2 regions of the Streptomyces chartreusis genome follow, and region 1 is predicted to be linked to the other one. Evidence: riboswitches for the same ligand, from Rfam matches in the RefSeq annotation. Region 1 holds a riboswitch; the other holds the start of a gene.
The links. Region 1 has a riboswitch for glycine ahead of gcvP (aminomethyl-transferring glycine dehydrogenase). Riboswitches for the same ligand answer to the same signal wherever they lie in the genome.
Positions count from the first base shown of each region.

Region 2: another riboswitch for glycine. It lies ahead of gcvT (glycine cleavage system aminomethyltransferase GcvT); the one in region 1 lies ahead of gcvP (aminomethyl-transferring glycine dehydrogenase).

Region 1 covers NZ_CP023689.1:8,230,941-8,236,506, forward strand. Annotated here, with positions in the region: gene CP983_RS36415 (bifunctional nuclease family protein) at 1-454, shown strand, start outside; gene CP983_RS36420 (MerR family transcriptional regulator) at 720-1,382, shown strand; gene CP983_RS36425 (DNA polymerase IV) at 1,526-2,971, shown strand; partial or broken gene CP983_RS36430 (PRC-barrel domain-containing protein) at 2,977-3,377, opposite strand; glycine riboswitch at 3,492-3,587, shown strand; gene gcvP (aminomethyl-transferring glycine dehydrogenase) at 3,763-5,566, shown strand, end outside.
Region 2 covers NZ_CP023689.1:3,186,540-3,192,105, forward strand. Annotated here, with positions in the region: gene CP983_RS13305 (ABC transporter substrate-binding protein) at 1-102, opposite strand, end outside; gene CP983_RS13310 (ABC transporter permease) at 130-1,128, opposite strand; gene CP983_RS13315 (enhanced serine sensitivity protein SseB C-terminal domain-containing protein) at 1,489-2,286, opposite strand; gene CP983_RS13320 (enhanced serine sensitivity protein SseB) at 2,435-3,226, opposite strand; gene CP983_RS13325 (AAA family ATPase) at 3,306-3,980, opposite strand; glycine riboswitch at 4,150-4,248, shown strand; glycine riboswitch at 4,249-4,364, shown strand; gene gcvT (glycine cleavage system aminomethyltransferase GcvT) at 4,404-5,522, shown strand.

The sequences.
Region 1 (5,566 bases):
AGGTGTCCGGGTCGAAATGCCCTCCAACCAACCGATCGTGCTCCTGCGCGAAGTGGGAGGCGACCGCTACCTCCCCATCTGGATCGGGCCTGGGGAGGCGACGGCCATCGCCTTCGCCCAGCAGGGCATGGCCCCCGCGCGACCGCTGACCCACGACCTGTTCAAGGACGTGCTGGAGGCCGTCGGCCAGGAGCTCACCGAAGTACGCATCACGGATCTGCGTGAGGGCGTCTTCTACGCCGAGCTGGTCTTCGCCAGCGGCGTCGAGGTGAGCGCCCGTCCGTCCGATGCCATAGCGCTCGCCCTGCGCACCGGAACGCCGATCTACGGCAGCGACGGAGTGCTCGACGACGCCGGCATCGCGATCCCGGACGAGCAGGAGGACGAGGTGGAGAAATTCCGCGAGTTCCTCGACCAGATCTCGCCCGAGGACTTCGGCACCAGCAGCCAGTGAGACGGCGTGGGCGGGGCCGGGCGGACTTGCGGTCCGTGTCGGCTCGGCCCACAGTCGGTTACAGCTCAAATGCCGGCATTTGCCAGTGGCGAGCGAGAGCGTCCCGAGGCCCGCTCCGAAGGCATTCGGCTAGCCTTTCCCCGCGGTGGGAGACGGGAAACCACTCCTAGGGTGATTATCACTCGGCGTGCCGAGTGTGGCGATCGTTGACGCACCCCTGGTGACTGCCTACCGTCGAGAAGGCAGGTCAAGGACGGAGGTCGGCGTGAGAAGCAGCGGCGACGGTACGGCTGGGGGTGCCCCCGGGCGCAGTCTCGGGGCGAGCGGTCCGTACCCGCTTCACAGCAGCGCTGTTCAGGGCGGTGCTGCCGATCACGCTTCGCATCGGCCGACGGCCGTGCCGAGCACCGGCGGAGGGGCGGCGTCCATGGGGTCGGAAGAGATCGGCTACCGCGGTCCGACGGCATGTGCGGCCGCCGGCATCACATACCGCCAACTGGACTACTGGGCGCGCACCGGGCTCGTCGAGCCGAGCGTGCGGCCCGCGTACGGGTCCGGGACGCAGCGGTTGTACAGCTTCCGGGACGTCGTCGTCCTGAAGATCGTCAAGCGCTTCCTCGACACCGGTGTGTCGCTTCAGAACATCCGCACCGCCGTGCAGCACCTGCGGGAGCAGGGCTTCAGCGACCTGGAGCGCATGACGCTGATGAGCGACGGCGCGACCGTGTACGAGTGCAGCTCGCCGGACGAGGTGCACGCGCTGCTCCAGGGCGGGCAGGGGATCTTCGGGATCGCCGTGGGTGTGGTGTGGCGGGACGTCGAGAGCGCGCTGTCGCAGCTGCACGGGGAGCGGATCGACACCGGGGAGACGCTCGTCGGGCACAACCCGGCGGACGAGCTGGCTCGGCGGCGTAACCGGGCGGTCTGAGCGGGCTTCGGTCCCGGCTTGCGGGGCGCTTCGTGGTGGTCGGGTCGGCGCCTGGTGGGCTGTCGGCCGCTGCCGGTGGCCGGTGGCTGCAAACGTGCGGTTGCAGCGGGGCATTGTCAGTGGCGTGAGGCAGCATCGGAGATGTGAGAAACGCGCCCACGATCCTGCATCTCGACATGGATGCCTTCTACGCCTCGGTGGAGCAGGCATCCAAGCCGAGCCTGCGTGGGAAAGCCGTGATCGTGGGCGGGCTCGGGCCGCGTGGAGTCGTCGCCACCGCGTCCTATGAGGCCCGGGTGTTCGGGGTGCACTCGGCGATGCCGATGGCGCAGGCGCGGAGGCTGGCGCCGAACGCCGCGTATCTCGTGCCGCGGTTCGGGATCTACCGCGACATCAGCGAGCAGGTGATGGCGCTGCTGCGGGAGCTGTCGCCGTTGGTGGAGCCGTTGAGCCTGGACGAGGCGTTCGTGGATCTGGAGGCCGGGGGAGCGGCCTGGGACGACTCGTCGGCGCGGCTGGTGGGGGCCAAGCTGCGCGGCGACATACGGTCCGCCACGGGGCTCGCGGGATCGGTGGGGCTGGCCGCGTCCAAGATGCTCGCGAAGATCGCCTCCGAGCAGGCCAAGCCGGACGGGCTGGTGCTGATCGAGCCGGGGACCGAGCGGGCGATGCTCGGGCCGATGTCGGTGCGCACCCTGCCGGGGGTGGGGCCGGCGACGGGGGACCATCTGCGGCGGGCCGGGATCCATACGGTCGAGGAGATCGCCGAGGCCGGCGAGGACGAGCTCGTACGGCTGCTGGGCAAAGCCCATGGGCATGCGCTGTACGCGATGGCGCTGGCGCACGACGAGCGGCCCGTGGTGGCCGAGCGGGAGACGAAGTCCGTGTCCGTCGAGGACACGTACGACGTGGACATCCACGACCGGGTGCGGGTCGGTCTTGAGGTGCAGCGGCTGGCCGACCGCTGTGTGCGGCGGCTGCGGGGGGCCGGGCTGTCCGGGCGGACCATCGTGCTGAAGGTGCGGCGGTACGACTTCTCGACCCTGACGCGGTCCGAGACCTTGCGGGGGCCGACGGATGATCCGGCGGTGGTGCGGGAGGCCGCTGCTCGGCTGCTGGAGTCCGTGGACACGACGGGTGGGGTGCGGCTGCTGGGGGTCGGGGTCAGCGGGCTTGCCGACTACACGCAGGAGGATCTGTTCGCCCAGGCCGCGGGGGAGCTGGCGGAGCAGCAGCCGGTGGAGGGTGGCGAGGACGGCGCGGATGCTGTGGCCGTGGCGCGGGGGGAGGAGACGCCTAGTGAGCGGAAATGGCTTGCCGGGCAGGATGTGCGGCATGCCGAGTACGGGCACGGGTGGGTGCAGGGGAGTGGGCTCGGGCGGGTGACCGTGCGGTTCGAGACGCCTGGGTCGACGGAGCCGGGGCGGGTGCGGACGTTTCGGGTGGAGGATCCGGGCCTGGAGGCGGTGGAGCCGTTGCCGCTGGTGGAGGAGCGGCCCGGAGGGGGTGGGGGAAGCCGGGGTGCTGCGGGAGACGGGGGATCTGCCACGTCGGGGGCACCTGACGGGGCCGTGGTCGGTGGGGTCTGAGCCGGTCAGGGGTGGGGAGTCGTCGGGTCGTTGTTGTTCGGGGGTTCCGTGGGGGCCAACTTGCCGAAGTCGTGGTCGGGGGGAGGGGCGGGGCCGTCACGTCGAGGCCGTAGTGGTGGTAGAGCTGGAGTTCCTGTTCGGGGGACAGGTGGCGGCCCACTCCGAAGTCGGGGGCGTCCTTGATCAGGGCGCGGTCGAAGGGGATGCGGAGGGTGCCCTCCACCAGCTCGCTGGGCTCCAGAGGGACGAAGGCGTCGCGGGAGAACAGGCCGGTGCGTATGGCCGCCCATTCCGGCACTCCGGTCGCGTCGTCGAGATAGACCTCGTCGATCGTGCCGATCTTGGTGCCGTTGCGGTCGAAGGCCTTGCGGCCGATCAGATTGCGCGGATCGATGTCGGTCTGCACGGGCCCTCCACTGGGTCGCAACTCATCCGTAAGCACTACGAAAAGGCAGAATGGTGAGAGCGGCCACTCGAAGGTCCGTGCGTCGACCTCGCTGGTAGGCTGACTAGCGGCTGCTGACCCCGTGCGGGAGAGTCCTCCGGACAACACCGGAGGCGCCGAAGGAGCAAATCCTCCCCGGAATCTCTCAGGCTCACGTACCGCACGGACGAGGTCACTCTGGAAAGCAGAGCGGGTGTCGACGGCTTCCGCTCTCACCGACGGTGAAAGCCGACGGCCTTCGGGCGGTCCGGTGAAGCTCTCAGGTTGAGATGACAGAGGGGGAGGCCGTCCGGGTACCCGTGCCGTGGTGCCCCTCGAAGGTCGTGTCGACCAGGAGGCCTCCGCAATGACCGCCCATCGCATTCCGCTCTCCGAGCTCGAGCAGGGAATCCCCTTCGAGCAGCGTCATATCGGTCCCGATCATGAGGCCCGGGCCAAAATGCTCGCCCAGGTCGGGTACGGCTCCCTCGACGAGCTCACCGCCGCCGCGGTGCCGGACGTGATCAAGAACGCCGACTCGCTGGACCTGCCCGGGGCCCGCACCGAGGCGGAGGTGCTGGCCGAGCTGCGGTCGCTGGCCGACCGCAACCAGGTGCTGGACTCGATGATCGGGCTCGGGTACTACGGGACCTTCACCCCGCCGGTGATCCTGCGGAACGTCATGGAGAACCCCGCCTGGTACACGGCCTACACGCCGTACCAGCCCGAGATCTCCCAGGGCCGTCTCGAGGCCCTGCTGAACTTCCAGACCATGGTCGCCGAGCTGACCGGGCTGCCGACGTCCGGTGCCTCGCTGCTCGACGAGGGGACGGCCGCCGCCGAGGCCATGGCCCTGTCCCGGCGCATGGGCAAGAACAAGAAGGGCCTGTTCCTGATCGACGCGGACGTGCTTCCGCAGACCATCGCCGTGATCGAGACCCGCGCCGAGCCGACCGGCGTCGACATCGTCGTCGCCGACCTCAGCGAGGGCATTCCGGTCGAGGTCGCCTCGCGTGAGATCACCGGCGTGCTCCTCCAGTACCCGGGCGCCTCCGGTGTCGTACGGGACATCAAGCCGGTCATCGACCAGGCGCACGAGCTCGGCGCCCTCGTCACCGTCGCCGCCGACCTGCTCGCGCTGACGCTGCTGAAGTCGCCGGGTGAGCTCGGGGCGGACATCGCGATCGGTACGACGCAGCGGTTCGGCGTGCCGATGGGCTTCGGCGGGCCGCACGCCGGCTACATGGCCGTCCACGAGAAGTTCGCGCGCAGCCTGCCGGGGCGGCTCGTGGGCGTGTCCGTGGACGCCGACGGCAACAAGGCCTACCGGCTGGCGCTCCAGACCCGTGAGCAGCACATCCGTCGTGAGAAGGCCACCAGCAACATCTGTACGGCCCAGGTGCTGCTCGCCGTGATGGCCGGCATGTACGCCGTGTACCACGGGCCCGACGGGCTGCGGAGCATCGCGCGGCGGACCCACCGGTACGCCTCGATCCTCGCCGCGGGCCTCGCGGCCGGCGGTATCGAGGTCGTGCACGGCTCCTACTTCGACACGCTGACCGTGCGGGTGCCCGGGAAGGCCGCCGAAGTCGTCGCCGCCGCCCGGGAGAACGGCGTCAACCTGCGCCTCGTCGACGCCGACCAGGTCTCCGTCGCCTGCGACGAGACCACGCTGCGGGCCCAGCTGGGCGCCGTATGGACGGCGTTCGGGGTCGAGGGCGACATCGAGGCGCTGGACGCCGGCACCGAGGACGCGCTCACCGACGGGCCGCTGCGCACCGACGACTACCTCGCGCACCCCGTCTTCCACCAGTACCGCTCCGAGACGGCGATGCTGCGCTATCTGCGCCGGCTGGCCGACCGGGACTACGCCCTCGACCGCGGCATGATCCCGCTGGGCTCCTGCACGATGAAGCTCAACGCGACCACCGAGATGGAGCCGGTCACCTGGCCCGAGTTCGGGCAGCTGCACCCCTTCGCGCCCGCCGAGCAGGCGCAGGGCTACCTCACACTCATCCGCGAGCTGGAGGAACGTCTCGCCGAGGTCACCGGCTACGACAAGGTGTCCCTCCAGCCCAACGCCGGCTCCCAGGGTGAGCTGGCCGGTCTGCTCGCCGTGCGCGGCTACCACCGGGCCAACGGCGACGAACAGCGCACCATCTGCCTCATCC
Region 2 (5,566 bases), 5.0 Mb from region 1:
TCCGCCGTTGCCGTCACTGTCGTCCCCGCCACCACATGCGGCAGCACCCAGCGAGAGCGCCAGGACCGACGCGATCGCGGCGGTCACCCTTCTCGTCTTCACCTGAGGAAAGCCCCCTCTATCGATGGATCACTTGCTGCGAGGGTCGAGGGCGTCACGCAGCCCGTCACCCAGCAGGTTGAAGGCCAGGACGGTGATGAAGATCGCCAATCCGGGCACGAACATGTACTGCGGATCTGCGGTGTACAGATCGACAGCGTTGCTGAGCATGCCGCCCCAGGAAGCCTGCGGCGGAGCGATACCGACTCCGAGGAAGCTCAGCGCAGCCTCGAAGAGGATGTTCGTCGGGATGATCAGCGTCGAGTAGACGAGGATCGGCGCGACGAGATTGGGGAGCAGTTCACGGAACAGGATGTACGGCCCGCGGGCGCCGAGGCTCGTGGAGGCCTCGATGAACTCTCGCCGGCGCAGCGTCATCGTCTGCGCGCGCACGATGCGGCCGATGTACGGCCAGCTGAAGAAGCCGATCACGAAGATCAGCACGCAGATGCGGAGCGAAAGGCCGTCGAGTCCGAAGAAACCGTCCTGCACAGAGGCGGAGATCGAGATCGCGAACAGCAGCAGCGGGAACGCCAGGAAGGTGTCCATCAGCCGGCTGATAACGCTGTCGATCCAGCCGCCGTAGTACCCGGCGATGATGCCGAGCACCGTGCCGATGACCACGGACAGGAGCGTGGCGCCTCCCGCGACCAGCAGCGAGACCCAGGAGCCGTCGATGATGCGGGCGAGCATGTCGCGGCCGTACTGGGGGTCGACGCCCAGGGGGTGGTCCCAACTCATTCCGCCCCAGCCGCCCTTGGGGGCGAGCAGGGCCGGGTCGATCAGGTCCTGGTTGAACTTGTTGGGGTCGAGGCCGAAGACCCACTGGATCGGCTTGGAGAGCACAGCCATCAGCACGAGGCAGATGACGACGATGCCGCCGGACATGGCGACCTTGTCCCGCTTGAAGCGCATCCAGGCGATCTGGGAGAGCGAACGCCCCTCGATCTGGCTCTTCTTGACTCCGGAGAGCACGGCCTCGGGCTGCGCTTCGGCCTCCGCTCCCGTTGTCTCGATCGGTGCGGTCACGGTGAGATTGACCCCTCTCGGCCGACGGTTGTCGACCCCCATGGCTGCCGCTGTAGCGGTTGCTTTCTCGTACACAGGACCGACCGGCCCATGTCTTGCGGGGAGTCTTCAACGCTTTGGCGATCTGTTGCCAGAGGTGGCCGGGAAAGTATGCGCAACCGTGATGCTGTCTGGGGGGTTCCGTTATCCGAACAGTGGGTAACGCCCGGCGGACGCGAGTCAGTTGGGGCGTATGAGGGCGGACCGGGACCTTCCGATCACATCTACGCGCGGAGATTTGCCTATGAAACCGCAGTCAATGCCCCTGCGCACCTACGAAGTAGGGAAACCGACTGAACGGTAGGTTAGCGCGTTCGATGATCAGTAACGGCCCTGTGCCGGTGGGTAACCGTAGCCTCCGGCGGGGGCCTGAGCGGGTGCGGCGTGCGCCTCGCGGTCGTAGAACGGACGGGAGCTCGCGCGCATCCACATGGCGATCGGATCGTCCTCGTCGGACATCGCCACGGTCGACACCGGCAGCCCGTCCGGGACCGCGGCGATCGACTGGAGCATCATCGAGCGCACCGAGTCCACCGCGGGCGGGCTGGTGTCGTACACATCGAGGCCGATGGCGAGATACGGCGCACCGAGCGCCGGCTGCACCCAGGCGCGGCGCAGCGAGCGGACGGCCTGGGTCCGGTGGGCGTTCTGCGCGAGCATGGCGTAGAACTGCGGGATCTCGATGGCGGGCTCCGACAGCCGCAGCGGACCGGCGGGCTGGCGGTCCAGGCCCGTGGCGATACGGCGCAGGTCGAGCCAGGGGATGCCGACGCCGCCGCCCGGGGCGTGCGGGTTCAGCCAGAGGCCGTAGTGGTCCGGGTAGAGGGTGCGGGCCACGTCGACGCCGTCGACCACCTCGTAGCTGCGGTTCCAGCCGCTGGCGGAGAGCTCCTGGGCGGAGGTGACGCACGGGGCGTAGCCGTACCCTTCGACCTCCATGTTTCCGTACTGGGCGTCCGGGGACCCGGCATGGCCGTGCCAGAGCAGCATCCAGACCTGGCCGGTGGAAGGGGTGGCGAGGGCCCGCAGGAGGGCCTCGTAGGCGTCGTAGCGCCCGGGCGTCACCTGGCGCAGCATGTGCTCGACCTGCCCGGTCGAGGTTGTGCCGCTCGCGCTCACGATTTACCGCCCCTTCGGGAAACATGGCTTGTGAGCCCCAGCTTAGGCGCTCCGCTGGGAGAGCCGTGGAGAGCTCGGGACTTGAGGTGGGTCTTCTGTCTGCGGGCCGGTGGGGGCTGGTCGCGCAGTTCCTCGCGCCCCCAGGTTCTCAGAGTTCGCGCGTGTAGAAGGGCCGTACCTTCGCGCGCATCCACTCGATCACCGGGTCCTGGGCCACGTCCAGGAGGACCAGGTTGACCTGCCAGGGCAGGGGGGCACGGGTGAGGGCGCGGGCCAGGGCCTCGGTGGGGGCGGCGCGCAGGTCGCCCTCCCAGTGGGAGAGTTCGACGCCTATGAACATCACCGGGGCGGCCGTCTCGATCGTCGCCAGGCAGCGGCGGGCCGTCGCGACCACGCCGGTCGCGGCGAACTCGGCCGACGCCGCGGCGAGGAAGTCGATCGGGTCCTCCTGCCAGTCCGGCTCGTAGAGCTTGACCCGGCCGCCGGAGGTCGGGCCGTCCAGCTGGGTGCGGCCCACCCGGCATAGCTCGGCGACGGCCGCCGGGGGCAGCGGGACGCCGACCACGCCGTCGGGGTTCAGGGCGATGCCCACGTGCGGCGGCAGACCGCGCGCGAACTCCACGGCCGGCGCGACCGTGAACGCCATGTGGGAGCCGACGACCTGCCGGAACTGCTCCTCGGAGCTGAAGACCGGGACATATGCCTGGCCCTCGATCTCCACCGTGGGCAGGTCCAGCGGGCCGCTGTCCGGGCCGCCGCCGTTGGGCAGGGGCACCCAGACGAAGCTGCGGCCCAGCACCTCGACGATCCGGGCGCCCGCCGAGGGCATGCCGAGGGAGGCGGAGAGCACCTCCTCCAGTTCATTGCCGGGCCAGCCTCCATGCGGGTGGAGGTGGGCCCGGGCCGAGAAGTCCGCGGGGAGATCCGCTGGGAAGTCCATCTGTCTGACCGCCTGCTGTGAACCACGTCTGAGGCTCAGAAGGCTAGCCGGTGTCCGCCCCCGCCAGGGCTGCGGGCGGTCAGCCCGTGAAACCGATCCGGCGCAGCACGTCCGCCGCGTCCCGGTCGATCAGCACCGCCGAACCGCAGCCCTGCGGCAGATCGCCCTTCGCCGCCGAGCGCAGCAGCCGGGAGGCCGCCCGGCGGTGCCGCAGGAAGGCGTACCGCGAGACGCCCCGGCCGCGCTCGCGCTGGCCCTCCAGAGCGGTGCCCGGCGTCACGTCGAGCAGCAGCAGGTGCAGGGTGCCGCCCCGACGGCGGGCCGCGCGGGCCAGCCAGCCGCGCACCCAGGCCTGCGTGCCGCAGTCGTGCACGACGACGCCCTCGCCGGAGCGCAGCGCGCGGCGCAGCCCGGCGTAGTGCGCGAGGCGGACCAGGGGGCGGTAGACGGCGTACGGGAGGTAGCCCGGCATCCGGGCGTCCCAGCGGTCCCGGGTGTCCTGGGAGTCGATGCGCAGGCCCTTCACCGTCCGCCGCATCAGCGTCGACTTGCCGCTGCCGGGCATTCCGGTGATGACGACGAGGTCCTCGGGGCCGAAGAGCAGCGCGTGCGGGCTGTGGCCGGAGCGGTCGCGCAGATCGCGGACCACGGGTGCGGGGCACGCGACGTGCGCTTCGACACCGGGTGCCGCGGGCTGCTTGGGCAGCGCGATGCCCGAGGTCGTGGCGTACGCCGTGGTGCGGTCCACCGTCATCGTCCTCCTCCGGGGTCAGGAGTCCCCATCCCCACTGAGCGTAAAGAGAAGGTAATAGAGGATCTCCTCCTTTTCGTTCGCTTCCTGCCACAAGCCGGTTACAGAGATGGCCTGCCCCCGACGGGGTCCGGCATGCAATGATGGCGGCGCCAACTGCATACCGGCCGTTTGAATCCGCGCGGGAGAGTCCCTGGCAGTGCATCGCCGGGGCGCCGAAGGAGCAAGTCCCTCCCTTGAATCTCTCAGGCCCCGTTACCGCGCGGGCGAGGCACATCTGAAAAGCGGGTCGCTGTGTGCACAGCGGCTCCACCCAAGGTGCAAGCCATGATCACCGTCTCCGGGATCATGGCGAACCTCTCAGGTTCCGATGACAGATGGGGAGGAACGACCTCGCCTGTCATGCCTTTGGGAGACAACGGACCGATGAGCAGCACCGAACCCCGTCGTACCGCGCTCGATGCCCTGCATCGCTCGCTCGGCGCCACGATGACCGACTTCGCCGGCTGGGACATGCCCCTGCGCTACGCCTCGGAGCGCGACGAGCACAACGCCGTACGCACCAAGGCCGGCCTGTTCGACCTCTCGCACATGGGCGAGATCACCGTGACCGGCCCGGACGCCGCCCGGCTGCTGAACCACGCCCTCGTCGGCAACATCGCCTCCGTCGGCGTCGGCCGGGCCCGCTACACCATGATCTGCCAGGCCGACGGCGGCATCCTCGACGACCTGATCGTCTACCGGCTCGCCGAGACCGAGTACATGGTCGTCGCCAACGCCTCCAACGCCCAGGTCGTGCTCGACGCCCTGGCGGAACGATCCGCCGGCTTCGACGCCGAGGTCCGCGACGACCGCGACGCCTACGCGCTGCTGGCCGTCCAGGGCCCCGAGTCCCCCGGCATCCTGAAGTCGCTGACCGACGCCGACCTCGACGGCCTGAAGTACTACGCCGGCCTGCCCGGCACGGTCGCCGGCGTCCCCGCCCTCATCGCCCGCACGGGCTACACCGGCGAGGACGGCTTCGAGCTGTTCGTGAAGCCGGAGCACGCCGTGGAGCTGTGGCAGGCGCTCACCAAGGCCGGCGAGGGCGTCGGCCTGGTCCCCTGCGGGCTGTCCTGCCGCGACACGCTGCGCCTGGAGGCCGGCATGCCGCTGTACGGACACGAGCTGACCACCGCCCTCACCCCCTTCGACGCCGGGCTCGGCCGGGTGGTGAAGTTCGAGAAGGAGGGCGACTTCGTCGGGCGCGAGGCGCTGACCGAGGCCGCCGAGCGCGCCGCCCAGAACCCGCCGCGCGTGCTGGTCGGCCTGGTCGCCGAGGGGCGTCGCGTCCCGCGTGCCGGGTACCCGGTCGTCGCCGGCGGCGAGGTCATCGGCGAGGTCACCTCCGGTGCCCCCTCCCCCACCCTGGGCAAGCCCATCGCCATGGCGTACGTCGACGCCGCGCACTCGGCGCCCGGCACCGCCGGGGTCGGCGTGGACATCCGTGGCAGCCACGAGCCCTACGAGGTCGTGGCGCTGCCGTTCTACAAGCGGCAGAAGTAACGCCACAAGAAGAGACTGACAGCGGCAGGCGCGTGACTCTGCGC